DNA from 2 places in the Amphibacillus xylanus NBRC 15112 genome. Region 1 is predicted to be linked to the other one. Evidence: a T-box and tRNA genes for the amino acid it is inferred to sense, from the RefSeq annotation. Region 1 holds a T-box; the other holds one or more tRNA genes.

Region 1 (8,051 bases):
TGTCTGCCTTGGTGGCGGGACAATTAGTGAAATCTTCCGTGATCAAGTAAAATTAGACTATGTGGGATAAGCGATGCTGATAAAGGATATCAGCATTACTTATCCTTTTTATTTAGAAATTAAAAACACGTTGCTGAATTAGTTGTTACAAAGGGTTGCATGTTTTTTGCGTAACCCATAAAATTTTATTTTTTTAATTCAATTGTTTCGTTTATGTCAACTGTTTCAGCTTTTTGTCCTGTCAAGCGTTTATACATAAATGCAATATTTTTTATAAAATTACCTGTTTCCCAATATTCTGCTGCTTCAGCTTTTATCTTGATTAAAATAACATTTGGATCATCATAATTAGTTTGCATAATCTTTTCATGTGCTTTGGTCCAATATTCTTTTTTCTTCTCAAGATCGTCTACTATTTCAGCTTTTCCACGAACGGAAACATATGATTTACCAACATAAGCCACGTTTACATGTGAATCGTGTTTGATTTCATCATATTTATCTGTTTGCTTTTTCGTAAAAAACCATAAGTCTCCGTCAAATTCAACTTCTTGGGTTTTCATTGGTCGAGAAACAAGTCCTTCTTCACTCTGAGTTGTCACCATTGCAATATCAATACCCTTAATTAATTGTCTAAATGTTTCAATATCCTCTTGTTTAAATTGATTATCCATCGTTATCATCCTTATTACGTTTATAAGCGTATTTTTTCCCGATCTACTTCTTTTATGCAAATAAGGGAATAAACTAAAAAATAGAAATACATGTTATAATTAGGATATATGTTTAGTTAAAAAAATGTATGAATCTTGTCTGATTAATGGGTGGTTAAAAATATAACTGTATTGGAGGTCGTCAAATGATTCAAAATCATCTGGTTCATGAGTGTCCAAGATGTGGTGGGAAAGACTTGGGGAAAGGGAAACAGAGTGGTTATGCTGTTCTTAATCCATTTAAAAAAATTCTCGGGATGGGATCAGCAGTAATATATATACTTTGTACAGATTGTGGTTATATCATTGATCAATATGTGGAAAAGCCAGCTAGATTTAAAGGAACTTTATAATCGTCTTTCAATAGGTCTCATAAAAGAAGGGAACAAGCACTAAACTTGTTCCCTTCTGAGTTGAAACAGTTATTCTTCTTCTGGTCTAAAGTAGTGTAATGGTGGTGGAACTAACCAACCTTTTTCTTTATTCATTCTTAGTGCTTTTCCACCCAGTGTTGCCTTTTGACTGTGGAATTGACCGAACATCATCGCGATATCTTCACGGATCGATTGTCCCATAATTGTACTACATGCGACTAATCCTTTCGCAATATCAGCGGAAAGCATCGCCGCAATTTCAGGGTCTGAAAAGCGCGCACCTGCTGGTATCTCTTCTGTTATTGCATCAGGACGCTCGGGTGGTGTTGGGGGTAATCCAATACCGTTTGCTTTTAAAATTACTTCAATCTGCTTGACCTCTTCTATAGCGCTTGAATTGCTTCTTCTATTAGCTTTTTTAAATCTGCATCACCTGCATGGTTGAAATTTGTTTGAAATCCAGCTATTGATCCTTTAGCAGCTAAAAGAAATGACCATAAACCAAAGACTTCACCATAGTGCATCGGCTGATCCTTAGGATTTCCACTTAAAACGCCCATTGTCATCCTCCTAATTAAGTTCATCAATTGTGCCACCTCACTTTTACGCACAACATTATTGTGCACCAATCACTGCTTGATCATACATTTATAAGTTATTTATGAACGTGAAAGGATTGGGGAGGAAGTATATTTAATCAAGTTGTTGCTAGGAAAAAACAATGATAATATTTGATTAAGCTATGGGCAGTAAAAAATATATTTAAGTGCGCTTTTAGAGCAATCTTAATACTTTAATTAAAATTCATCCACAAATCAGTTATAATGATAAGAGTAATCTAAATGAATGGTAAAAATAAAGGAGCTTTTTGTGATGGAAGAACAATTAGTAATTCAAACTGAAAATTTTATTAAAGGAGAATTGGTTTATACGATTTACTCAAATCCTGCAGAACACTTTTCCATTGCAAAAATTAAAATCCTTGAGACAAATGAAGTGTATCAAGAGCCTGAAATTGTAGTAAAAGGCTATTTTAGCGAACTGCAACCAGGTGAAGCCTATTTGTTTTACGGGAAAATTGTTGAACATAAACGATTCGGCTTACAATACGATGTAAGCCACTTTAAAAGATACTTACCAGACACAAAAGAGGGACTTGTTGCTTATTTATCAAGTGATCTATTTTATGGAATTGGTGAAAAAACAGCACTAAAAATTGTTGATCAATTGGGAGAAACAGCGATTCAAACCATTATGGATAATCCAGCAGTACTTGATCAAATACCTGGATTAACAGAAGAACGGAAAAAAACGTTAGTCGAACAGTTGAGTGAACACCAAGGCTTTGATCATGTCGTTGTACACTTGTCGAAATATGGCATTGGTCTTAAAATGGCACAAAAAATTTATGAGGTCTATAAAGATCAAGCGATTGATTTACTTATGTCTAATCCTTATCAATATGTGTTTGATATTAAAGGATTTGGTTTTCATCGAGCTGATACAATCGCAAGACAAAATAAACTCGAATTAAACCACCCATCAAGAATTCGCGCTGGCTGTTTATACATACTTTATGAATCAATGCAAGATGGGCATGTGTTCTTACCGGTAGACCAGCTATGCCAAGAAGCTGATCGTCTTTTAAATGCTACTCAAAATCAAATTACAAATGAGGAAATTAATCAACAGCTAGTAGAGATGGCGGAAGAAGAAAGCATTGTTCTTGACGATGAAAAAGCATATTTACCTTATCTGTATTATGCTGAGGCAGGCTTTTCAACACATATTAAGCGAATTTTGAAACAAGAGCCAATTGAAGCTGTTCCAGAGGCAGAGTTATTAAAAATAGTCGGTGAAATTGAAGAAGAAGAAACGCTTAGCTATGGTAAAGAACAATACGAAGCGATTCAACAGGCTTTACATGAAAAGGTCATGATTCTGACAGGTGGACCTGGAACAGGGAAAACAACAGTCATAAAAGGAATCCTTCGAGCTTTTAGCAGTATTCATGATGTTTCACTTGATTTAGCTGACTATGAGAGTAAATCAAAATTTCCATTTATTTTAACAGCACCAACAGGGCGGGCTGCGAAAAGATTGTCTGAGTCAACAGGCTTACAAGCAATGACAATTCACAGACTATTAGGCTGGGATGGTGGCGATGGCTTTGAAAAAAATGAAGCCAATCAGTTGGAAGGCCGTTTAATCGTTGTTGATGAATTTTCCATGGTTGATATTTTTCTTGCGAATCAACTCTTCAAAGCGATTCCTACGAATATGCACGTATTATTAGTTGGGGATCAAGATCAATTGCCTTCTGTTGGACCTGGACATGTTCTTGCAGATTTATTAGCATCGAATCAAATTAAGGCAGTAGAGCTTAAAGAAGTATATCGACAAAAGGAAGGTTCTAAAATTATTGAGCTTGCCCACCAAATAAAGCACGATAGAGTTGAATCAAATACTCTAACAAGAGCAAAAGACTTTAACTTTATACGGTGCCAGTCTTATGACATTATCGACGCATTGAAGCAAATTGTCCAAAAAGCATTAGAACGTGATGTAGATATTAAGGACATGCAAATACTAGCACCTATGTATCGTACAGACATTGGTATACATCGGATTAATCAAGAAATTCAGCAGATTGTTAATCCTAAACGATCTAGTGTAAGAGAGATAAAAACGAAAGATGCTATTTTTAGAACAGGTGATAAAGTTATTCAGCTTGTAAATCAACCTGAAGATGGTGTTTTTAATGGAGATATTGGACAAATTACAGCAATATTTAAAGCAAATGAAAATGTTGAAAAAGAAGAACAAGTCGTTGTCACTTATGATGATATTGACGTTGTATATAACCGAAATGATTTGAAAAATATTACACATGCTTACTGTATTTCAATTCATAAATCACAAGGTAGTGAATTTCCGATAATTATTATGCCGGTTGATCGTAGCTATCGTCGGATGCTAAGGAAGAATTTATTGTATACAGCGATAACCCGTGCGAAAAAGTCGTTGATTATTTGTGGTAATGAAGCAGCCTTTTTAGCTGGTGTTCGTGAAGTGGATACGAATATTCGTAACACGACTTTAAAAGAACGGTTAACTAAAGTATTAACGGATGAAGATTATGCTGAAAAGCTTGCTTCAGCAACAGAGGAAGACCATCATTTATCACCATATGATTTTTTAACTTAATCTGAAAATATATGTTTAAACAACACCTTTTCGTACCATAATATGATTATCTTAAGTATGAAAGGGTGTTTTTGTTTTGCATTGTATTAATTGTCAATCTAAAAACTTAGGTAAAATAGCACCAGATCATTATTATTGCTGGAACTGTTTTATTGAGTTAAGAAAGAAACATGATATATTCCATATTGATGAAGTTGATTTGGATGGAAGCCTACTATCATTAGATGACTTGTTCACTGAAGCGGAACGCCGTGTCCAGTAACAAAGAAGTTTCCAGCAAGGATTTATTATTTAAAAAGCTAGTTCGCTACGGTGTGCTAGCTATTCTTACTTTAATCATTCTATTTCTCATAGTAAGGACCTTTCCGAATTATCGACAGTTTTTATCTGGAATATTTAAAGTTTCGCTTCCGTTTATATTAGCAATCGTCTTGACTTATGTGTTAAATCCGATAGTGGATAAATTAACGTGCCGATGGATACCGCGATGGTTAGCGATTTTGATCATTTATGCGGTATTTATTGTTGGGATAACTTTATTGGTGTATGTCTCTTATCCTACAATCCGTGAACAAGCGATCCATTTTATTAATCAAGTTCCTAATCTATTAGAAACCTATCGTGACTGGATTAATCGAATCGATGAAGTTGTACATGTATTACCTGACCCAATTCATCACGAAATTGATGAGTTATTTGTAGTAATTTCTGAATCAAGCTCGTCATGGTTAGAAAATAAAATGATTAGTATGGGTGCGATTAGTGAATATTTTATTAGTTTAGCTGTCGTACCTGTATTGTTGTTTTATTTTTTACTTGATCAAAATAAAATGAAAATGAAATTTTTAAATTGGATTCCAAAGCGTTATCTAAAAAAAACAAAGCAATTAATTTACCACTTAAATAAAGATTTAGCACACTATATTAGAGCTCAATTAATCATTAGCTTCTTTGTTGGACTTACCACGTTTATTGTTTACTTAATTCTAAAAATTGAATTTGCATTTTTGCTTGCCATATTCATGATGATCATGAATATCATTCCTTACTTTGGTCCATTTTTAGGTGCTGCGCCAGCAGTCTTAATCGCACTGATGCAATCACCTCAAATCGTACTCTATTTAGTAATCGGGATAGTAGTAGTCCAATTTATTGAAAGTAATCTCTTATCACCCTTTATATTAGGGTACAATCTTCGAACACATCCTGTATTAGTTATCCTCGTTTTATTAATTGGGAGTGAAGTAGCAGGAATCTTTGGGATGATTATTGCTGTACCTGTTTTAGTTGTGATAAGAAGTGTGATCACATTTAACCCATTTCAATCGACTTAACATGAGTGATTATCTAGTCTAAATGAAAAAAAGCTGAAATTTAATTGTACTATAATTGACAGGCGATATACTTTTCAATATAATAGCATGAGATATCATAAGTAAAAAACAATGACTAACACTAGTATGTAACAGTCCGTTTTTAGAGAGATTTATCCTTGGCTGAAAGATAAATTAAACGAAGGGTTACAGAAGCTCGTTACGAGTACAAGTAAAACTTGTCGGCTCACACCGTTAACAGTGATAAAGATGATAGTCTATTTTAGACTATAATCAGGGTGGTACCGCGAAGATAGCTCTCGTCCCTGCACATACTGCAGAGACGAGAGTTTTTTAGTGTCACGTACTCAAGTAAGATTAAGTCGATAGAAACAGGAGGAATAATTGATGAAGCAATTAACATCATCAGAGGTAAGACAATTGTTTTTAGATTTCTTTAAGCAAAAAGGCCATCAAGTAGAACCAAGTGCATCATTAATTCCAGTAGATGATCCAACATTACTATGGATTAATAGTGGTGTAGCTACGTTGAAAAAATATTTTGATGGACGGATGTTTCCGGAGAATCCACGTATTACAAATGCCCAAAAATCTATCCGAACAAACGATATTGAGAATGTTGGTTATACACCGCGTCACCATACGTTTTTTGAAATGTTAGGTAACTTTTCAATTGGTGATTACTTTAAACAAGAAGCGATTGAGTGGGCGTGGGAGTTTCTAACAGATGAGAAATGGCTTGGATTAAATCCAGAGCTACTATCTGTTACTGTTCACCCCGAAGACGAAGAGGCATTTTTAATCTGGAAAGATATTATTCAATTACCAGAAGAACGAATTATTCGATTAGAAGAAAACTTCTGGGATATCGGTGAAGGGCCAAGTGGACCTAATACAGAGATTTTCTACGATCGTGGTGAAGCATATGGGAATAACCCGAATGATCCTGAGCTATACCCAGGTGGAGAAAATGATCGCTATTTAGAAATCTGGAATCTTGTGTTCTCTCAATATAACCATAACCCAGATGATACTTACACACCTTTACCTAAGAAAAATATTGATACAGGAATGGGATTAGAGCGAATCGTTTCAGTAATTCAAGGAACAAAAACGAATTTCGAAACTGATTTATTTTTACCTATTATTAATGAAGTTGAGAACATTACATCAATTAAATATGGTGATAATGATTTAACAGATACAGCGTACAAAGTGATTGCTGATCATATTCGTACAGTAGCTTTTGCTGTTGGTGATGGTGCATTACCTTCTAATGAAGGAAGAGGCTATGTATTACGACGCTTAATTCGTCGTGCAGTCAGATTTTCGAAACAATTGCAAATTGAAAAGCCATTTATGTATCAATTAGTTGATGTTGTTGGAGACATCATGAAAGACTTCTATCCTGAAGTTAAAGAAAAACGTGATTTTATAATCAATGTCATTCAAAAGGAAGAAGAGCGATTCCATGAAACTTTAAATGATGGAATCACCATCTTAGAATCAATTATTAACGATGAACAAGCTAAACAATCAACAGTTATTCCAGGGAAAGAAGTATTTAAACTCTATGATACGTATGGCTTCCCTAAAGAGTTGACAGAAGAATATGTTGCTGAATTCGGCTTTACAATAGATGAAGCAGGTTTTGAACAAGAGATGGAACTTCAACGTGAAAGAGCTAGAGAGGCTCGTCAAAAGGTTGATTCAATGCAAGTTCAAGATGATGTTTATCAAAGCTTAACTGTATCAAGTGAGTTTGTTGGATACGATACGCTACAGTTAACGACTACAATTGAGGCAATTATTGAGGACAAGCAACTCGTTAATGAATCAACTGCTGATGAAGTACTCGTTGTATTAGCAAAAACGCCTTTCTATGCTGAAAGCGGTGGTCAAATTGCTGATACAGGAACAATTATGACTGAAATGACAATGGCTCAAGTACTTGACACACAGAAAGCGCCTAAAGGCCAACATTTACATCGTGTTAAAATCACAAAAGGTCAATTAAAAGTAGGCGATTTTGTTGATGTGAATGTTGATGATACTAAACGTCGTTTTGTTGAAAAAAATCATACAGCAACACACTTATTACACCAAGCATTAAAAGATGTGTTAGGTCAGCACGTAAACCAAGCTGGTTCATTAGTAACAGCAGAACGCTTACGATTTGACTTCTCACATATTAGCGCAGTTACTGATGACGAATTAAAATTAATTGAATCAAAAGTTAATCAAAAAATCTGGGAGACAATTCCGGTTTCAACAGGACTTTATCCAATTGAAGAGGCAAAAGAAATGGGAGCAATGGCGCTCTTTGGAGAAAAGTATGGTGATATTGTCCGAGTTGTTCAAATCAGTGACTATAGTTTAGAACTTTGTGGTGGATGCCATGTGAAAAACACGGCAGAAATAGG
Region 2 (8,051 bases), 470 kb from region 1:
TCTTTTTCGGATCGATTTTAGGGCTGAACATTAATAAGAGGTAAAGAAGAATGTACATGCCATTATTGACAAGTAAAGCTACAAATTTAGAAGCGGTCCAGTTGACTGAACCATCAGCTCCCCATTGCATCGGGACTTGTTCTGGTAGCTGACGGTAGAAAATCAACCATAAACTAATTGAAAAAATGATCATAATTAGTGGAATAATACGTTTATTCATACTTTGGAGTCTCCTTTATCAAGAAATTCAAGTGTCCAACTGACAAGCTCTTGGAAAACAGTTGTATTTAAAGTGTAGTAAATAAATTGCCCCTTCTTGTTATCATATACAAGTTCTGCCTGTTTTAAAATATTGAGGTGCTGTGAAATACTCGGTTTTGACATATCAAAATGACTAGATATTTCACCGGCAGTTAAGTCTCCGTCCTTTAATAACGTCAATATTTGTCTACGGGTAGGGTCAGCAAGAGCTTTAAAAACATCTTTCATAAGATTATCACCCTTAACTATTTAAGTAATTACTTAAATGCTAAAATAACCTCGCCATTTTGTCAAGAAAAAACGGTAATTGAAGATAAATTCAATCACCGTCAAAATACTATTGATTCGTTAATTCTTGCTTCTTTTTCAGTAATAATTGAAACTCCTGTTCAAGCTCATCGCTTGGCTCAAGACTAAGTTTACTTAACACTTCTGAGATTCGAGTTTCTATAATCATTAATTTTTGCTTTAAATCATCTACATCATCTACTGGATTAAGGTAAGATTCATATGTCCCGGGAAATAATTCAAGCCTCTGTTCTTCAATAACAATGATTTTCGTTGCGAGTCGTTCAATAAGTCGCTGGTCGTGAGATACAAACAAAACAGTACTTGGGTATGAGATTAGCAATGACTCTAAAGCTTCAATCGCTTCAATGTCTAAAAAATTTGTTGGTTCATCTAAAATCAGCATATTCGCATCACTTACAATTAACTTTGCTAACGCGACTTTTACTCGCTCACCACCACTTAATGCTCGAATTGGTTTATTAACATCGTGTTGGTTGAAATTTAGTCGAGCTAAGCAAGTTCGAATGATTGTTTCTGATTGGATAGATGATTCTCTTACATATTCGATAATCGATTGATTAAGTTTAAGTTGTTTTAGCTTCTGATCAAAATAGCCAATTTTCACAGCTGAAGATAGTTGTACGCCATCAACACGATTGATAATTTTTTTAATGAGTGTTGATTTACCAACGCCGTTATTGCCGATAACCGCGACTTTATCATTGCCATTGATTTGAAAACTAGTAGGTTTCCATAATGTTCGCTTGCCAATTTCCGCAGGTAAACTTTCAATTCTTAAAATCGTCCTGCCATATAATTTTTCTGCTTCAGGATGTTCCATTTTAATTGGCGCTTCTTGATAAACCTTTTCTACTCGTTCTAATTTTTCTAGTCTTGTTTCAATTGCTTTTTTAGACTGGTGAAGTTTCTTTTGTTTTTTTGCAAAGTATGGTTTAGCACCAGTTATCTTAGCTTCAGATGAACTAAGTTGTTTAGGTTTTTTTGTTGCTCGTTGTGCTTTTTGCTCTTTTTTGGCAACAGCACGTTCTAGCTGTCTTTTCTTTTGTAAATATTGCTCATATTCCTCTTCTTGCTTTACAATTTTTAACTGCTTTTGGTTGCGATAATCACTGTAGTTACCATGATATACATGGATTTTCTGTTGCTCTATTTCCCATATTTGTTCACATAGTTGATCTAAAACATAACGATCATGTGAGACAATGACGATTGCACCATTCCAGTGATGAAGTTGATTTAATAAGTGTTGAATATTGTCTTGATCCAAATTTGTAGTTGGTTCATCAGCTAAAAGTAAATCTGTTTCTTTAGCTAATGCTTGATTGATATAGCGCTGGGTCACTTCGCCGCCACTTTCAGTTGTATCGGTCACTTTCAATTGAGGAAGTAACTCTACTGAACCATAACGTTTAATATGGCCTTGATTAATTTCCTGCTTACCAGCAATTAGATTTAATAACGTTGACTTTCCGGATCCGTTTTTACCAACAAGTCCAATTCGTGCTTTCTTTTCGATAATTAGTTGTTCAACTTCAAATAGTAAATCACCATTGATATATTGCTTAATTTGATTTAATTCTGTTATAACCAATTCATTTCACCTCATTAAAGGAGACAAAAAAACCCCCTATTTTTATTTAAGTAAAAATGAAAATAGGAGGCACCGATTGCTTAAATGAAATGAGAGTTAAATTCAAATAACCGATTACATCCTATTTTCGCTAAACTAAATCAAAGCACACTTAATAAACTCACTTAGGAGTTGGTTAATGCGACTTAGATGTAGTTAGACTGTGAAAAAATAGGATTATAACTTCATCGGCTAATAATTCACCCTTTCTCATACTTGTATCTCCAGTTTAATAAAAGATTACGATAAATGTCAACTCTAGTATGATAGCAAGAAAAGGGCTTGAGATTTAAATCATAATCAGCTATAATAATTTAGGATTCATTTAGGGGCATTAGCTCAGCTGGGAGAGCGCTTGCATGGCATGCAAGAGGTCAGCGGTTCGATCCCGCTATGCTCCATATAAAACAAACAAAACACTGATCAAAACAGCGGTTAGTGTTGTTTTTATGAACTATTTGTGAAATGTTTCACAAATAGATTGTTATTTTTATAGATTAGAAATATAATGAACTAGAAATTATAAAAATATTAATCTAAAGGACGTGTTCACATGAAGTTATCAGGTAAAACGGTCATTGTAACAGGTGCAGCTGCTGGTATGGGTGAAGCGATTGCTAAGAAGTTTGCCGCTGAAGGTGCAAAGGTTGTTGCTACAGATATCAATAAAGAATTACTTGATCCAGTGGTACAGTCGATCACTGAAGCTGGTGGTGAAGCTGTCGGATTAGTAAGTAATATCGGTAACCAAGAAGATATTGATCAAATGGTTCATGAAGCAATTGAACGTTACGGATCACTTGATGTTTTAGTGAATAACGCTGGAATTATGGATAATTTTGTTCCTGTTGGTGATTTAACAGATGAGCTATGGGATCGAATTATTCAAATAAATTTAACTGGGCCATTTAAAGCGGCACGTGCAGCCATTAAAGTGATGGAGAAGCAAGAAAACGGTGGTGTAATCATCAATAACGCATCAATTGGTGGCTTATTCGGAGTTCGTGGTGGTGGAGCTTATGTATCATCTAAGCATGGCTTACTAGGATTAACTAAAAATATCGCTGCAACATATGGTATTCACGGCAAGATCCGTGCTAATGCAATTGCACCAGGTGGAGTAGCAACAAACATTCAATCAACAATTACAGAACCGCATGAGTTAGGAAGTAAAGCAATTGGATCAATTGGCGGAGGTACAGCACCGATTGGTCAACCAGAAGAGATTGCTGAAGTTGCGCTATTCCTGGCATCTGACGCTTCAAGCTTTGTTAACGGCGCTATTATTACAGCTGATGGTGGCTGGACTGCGGGTTAAATCGATAAAATCTAATAGGTTTAAATTAGGCTTAATTCATAACTAAGAGATTAGTTGTGAATTAAGTCTTTTACTTTTAAATATGTAATATTTTGTATGAAAAATTAGATAATTTTATAAAATGTGACAAAAGTACATATTAAAATTAATTAATTATGTCCGATAAATAATACATAGTCTAAACGCCTTAAGTTGATAGATAAAATAGGAAAAATGTCTTGTCTTAAGTTGTTTTTAAGTATACTATAAAAGTATAATGTTCATTCGACAAAAAGTTTTAAAATATTATGAAAGCGTTTTTTAAAAAAGGGAGGCCATCAAGTTGTTTAAAAGATTTAACTTCAGCAAGCTTAACATTTCCTCACCAATTCCATCAATCAAGAAGGCTTTTAAAAAATTAAAACTGCCGAAAAGACATCACAAAACGACGAAGCCTGAAAAAGTCATTAAGGCTAAACGTCCAAAGAAATATGGCAAAATTGGTATACATAATTTAAGAATTGGCTGGAAATACGGTTTTGTACTTATTATTATTTTTATTCTACTAGTTGTGACTACCGGACTTGTTTCATTTTCAATTAATGACGCCCAAAAAGATTTGGATGTCGTCCTTGAAGAAGCGGATCTTTCTGTTTTAACAATTGAATTAAGTGATTTAATAAATTCAAAAGGTCTATCAGCAATGGCTTATGCACAATATGGCGGAACAAGTTATTTTGATGCATTCGAAGCTAAAAATGTTGAAATTAATGAATTGATAAGTGATTTAAATGAAAAATTTTCTGGCGAGAAGCACCAGTCGCTTTACAATGAGGTACTTAGAATTAATGACGAATTAAATACACTATTTTATGATGAAATTGTAGATGCAGTTGGTTCTGATATCGAAGTTATGCGTTTATATAGTAGTAATCGATATAACAATTTGACTACAACCGCTGGACTTTATTTAGAATCACTTCGGGATTTAGTAACAGAAGATCGAAACTTAGCTGCTGAACATGCTGAAGGTAGCCAGAACTATGCATTACAGATATTAATTGCAAGTATGGTTGTATCGATAATTATTGCATTTATCCTTGTTATCTTTATTAGTCGCCATGTGACGCAACACTTAAATCGAGTTGTATTAATGAGCGAAAAAATTGCATCTGGTGATTTAACTGAAACAGACCACCATTATCGAGGCAGAGATGAGATTGCTCAATTGTCTACATCAATGGAGAAAATGCGTTTACAGCTTACAAATATGATTGATTCTATTAAACAGACTTCATTATTAGTAAGTTCTCAAAGTGAGCAGTTAAATCAATCGGCAGATGATGTTAAATCAGGTACACAGCAAATTGCTGCTACAATGGAAGAATTGGCATCAGGAACAGAAACGCAAGCAAACTTCGCAGGTGATTTAGCTGAAACAATGACAATCTTCGCTGAAAAGATTAAGTCAATTAATGCTAGCAGTGAATCGATTAATGAATCATCTAATGACGTGCTGAAAGAAACTGAGCTTGGTAATGAATATATGAATAAATCGATTAATCAAATGGATAATATCGATCAAATTGTTAAAGATGCAGTTGAAAAAGTTGCAGGTTTGGATAAACAAACACAAGAAATCTCTAAACTTGTTGGCGTTGTGAAAGAAATTGCAGATCAGACAAACCTCTTAGCTCTAAACGCCGCAATCGAGGCAGCAAGAGCAGGTGAACATGGTCGAGGATTTGCAGTAGTTGCTGATGAAGTAAGAAAGTTAGCTGAACAAGTTGCTAATTCTGTTGTCAGCATCGCCAAAATTGTTAATGAAATTCAAACTGAATCTAGGAATGTTACTGATGCATTAGAAAAAGGCTACGATGAAGTTGAACAAGGAACAAAAGATATTGAAGAAACAGGAGTTCGTTTCAAGGCAATTGAAGATGCTATTGCGGTTATGACATCTAATGTTCAAACAGTTATTTCAGGATTAGTAGAATTGAACAATGATTCTGCTAAAGTAAATGAAGCTGTTCAAGAAATCGCATCGATTTCAGAAGAGTCTGCTGCAGGTGTTGAAGAAACATCAGCTTCAGCTGAAGAGGCCTCAAGTGCAATGGAAGGCGTCTCAAATGGAGCGAGCACATTACTAGAATCTGCAAGAGAATTAAATGAATTAGTTCAACAATTTAAGATGTAAGCTAAAAAGCGTTTGCCAATTGAATCAAAAGGCAGACGCTTTTTTTTTGAAAAAATATTTAAATTAAGCTTGAAGCTGTGATAATTCCTCTTCAATAGCTTGACGAATTCGAGTTAAACATTCATCAACATCTCTACCACGCACTCTTTTACCATTTACTAAAGCAAAAGGATTGAATCTGCATAAACCGCATAGAGATAGGCATTGATTGACGATAACGGAAACTTCCGGATATTCCTCTTCTAATAATCGTTCAGCATCAACTGTTATTAAGACATTACTTTCGCAGATTTCTACGATGACAATCCCCATATTAATCTACCCTTTCAGGAAAAACTTATCTTATTAGAATATCATTGTAGTGGATACAATGATGTTTGTCATTTAATATACACCAATTGTGACATTTTAGACGTAGGAGATTAATAAGTAATAAATGTTCACACTTTGTTATTTACTTCACAAATATTTTAAGCTATGATTAAATAAAGGGTGGGTGTTTTGGATGAGTTCACAGAAAACAACTAGACAATCAATTGTTGAGCTTTTAAAGAAGAACAAGGAATTGTCAGTAAGTGGGTTAAAAGAGTATTTAGATATAACCGAAATGGCTGTTAGAAAGCATTTAGTAAAGTTAGAAGCTGATGAATTGATTACATCAAGATCTATTCGTCAACCAATGGGACGACCTGTTATCTATTATAGTTTAACTGAAAAGGGCCACGAAATTTTCCCTAATAACTATGATAAGATTGTAGTTGAACTACTACAAGATATTCATGAAAATTTAGGCGAAGAAACAATCGACACACTATTCAAAAACCGCGAACAGCGACTACGAAAAAGGTATCAACGCCGCATTTATAAAGAAGATTCATTGACTGAGAGAGTTGAACAATTAGTCGATGTCCAATCTGAGAACGGCTATATGGCCGAATTTTCCGCTCCAGAAAATGATGATACCATCACATTTGAACAATATAATTGTCCAATCGCAGCAATCGCAGATCGATACGACAGACCTTGCCATTATGAATTAGAATTATTTAAAGAAGTATTAGGTACAGATCAAATTGAGCGAGTAGAATGTATTGCAAAAGGTGGTAAAAGCTGCAAGTATGTTATTCAAAAGCTAGAGTCAGAACAATAGTGAATCCCTCTTACGTGAAGAGGGATTTTTAATTTGAATTAATAGATAATTTTATCTCATCTGATTGAGAGATTAAGCGTTATCGCTAATCAATTTTGATTCAATTAAAATAGTATAACTTAAATTGTATATTGTTATTTTTACAAAGTTCTTGATAATTTATTCATGTTATAATGACTGTACGAGGTGATTGAAGTGACAGAAATCACAAGAATAACAATACAGAAAAATAACCAACATCGTTATAATATTTTCATTAAAAAAGAAGGAAAAGAACAGTATGGTTTTAGTGTAGAAGAAGAGACGTTAATTAGTGAGGGTTTAAAAAAAGGTGAAAAACTAGATCAAGCTAAAATAAATGAATTAATGAGAACAGATGACCTTAATAAGGCCTATAATAGTGCTATTCATTATCTAAGCTATCGCATGCGCTCGACGAAAGAAATTAAAGACTATCTACTTAAAAAAGAATTAGATGAAGAACAGCTAGAAGTTATCATTGAACGTTTGAATCGCCATAACTTACTAGATGATCAAGCTTTTGCAGAAGCTTATGTCACGACGAAAATGAATACAGGATTCAAAGGTCCAGAACAAATACGAATAGAGTTGGTTCAAAAAGGTATTAAGCATGAGATGATTGATTATGCGCTACAACTTTATTCTGAGCAAAAGCAATTAATCTTAATCGAAAAATGGCTAGGGAAACAAATGAAGAAATCAGCTCGTCAATCATATCGCCAAAGAATTAATAAGATGAAGCAACAATTGATGCAAAAAGGTTTTCAGCAATCGACAATCGAACAAGCATTTCAACAGTATGAGTTAGACAAAGATGATGATCAAGAGTGGCAAGCACTAGTTTACCAAGGCGAAAAGGCATTAAGAAGTTATCAAGCAAAATCAGAAGGTTATCAACTTGTGCAAAAAATTAAAGCCTCTCTCTATCGAAAGGGCTTTAATCAAGATTTAATTGAACGATTTATTGATGAGCACTTACCAAATTAATTTAATGTACAAAAATAAAAATCAAACCTGATCTATATTACAATAAGCCATTTGCCTTTAAGTGATCAATTGCTTCATAAACATGATTAACAATATATTTTCCAGCTTGTTTAACATCATGGTCTGCGCTTGACATCACATAGCTATGTGGTGTCATTTGAAGCATTTCAATATCATTTTGAGAATCACCAATCAC

The links. The T-box of region 1 lies ahead of alaS (alanine--tRNA ligase). A T-box ahead of a tRNA ligase gene usually reads a tRNA of that ligase, here a tRNA-Ala.
Region 2: it encodes a tRNA-Ala, which carries the amino acid that the T-box ahead of alaS (alanine--tRNA ligase) is inferred to sense. The anticodon was not compared.

Annotation. Positions count from the first base shown of each region.
Region 1 is NC_018704.1:1,113,695-1,121,745, forward strand. It holds gene mnmA (tRNA 2-thiouridine(34) synthase MnmA) at 1-70, shown strand, start outside; gene AXY_RS05480 (pyridoxamine 5'-phosphate oxidase family protein) at 186-674, opposite strand; gene AXY_RS05485 (hypothetical protein) at 860-1,066, shown strand; partial or broken gene AXY_RS05490 (DUF3231 family protein) at 1,136-1,647, opposite strand; gene recD2 (SF1B family DNA helicase RecD2) at 1,961-4,294, shown strand; gene AXY_RS05500 (hypothetical protein) at 4,371-4,556, shown strand; gene AXY_RS05505 (AI-2E family transporter) at 4,519-5,628, shown strand; T-box leader at 5,731-5,938, shown strand; gene alaS (alanine--tRNA ligase) at 6,016-8,051, shown strand, end outside.
Region 2 is NC_018704.1:639,641-647,691, forward strand. It holds gene AXY_RS03230 (SdpI family protein) at 1-220, opposite strand, end outside; gene AXY_RS03235 (autorepressor SdpR family transcription factor) at 217-489, opposite strand; gene abc-f (ribosomal protection-like ABC-F family protein) at 599-2,164, opposite strand; tRNA gene AXY_RS03245 (tRNA-Ala) at 2,532-2,604, shown strand; gene AXY_RS03250 (glucose 1-dehydrogenase) at 2,757-3,521, shown strand; gene AXY_RS03255 (methyl-accepting chemotaxis protein) at 3,844-5,697, shown strand; gene AXY_RS03260 (YuzB family protein) at 5,761-6,009, opposite strand; gene AXY_RS03265 (helix-turn-helix transcriptional regulator) at 6,203-6,847, shown strand; gene recX (recombination regulator RecX) at 7,043-7,855, shown strand; gene AXY_RS03275 (Cof-type HAD-IIB family hydrolase) at 7,893-8,051, opposite strand, start outside.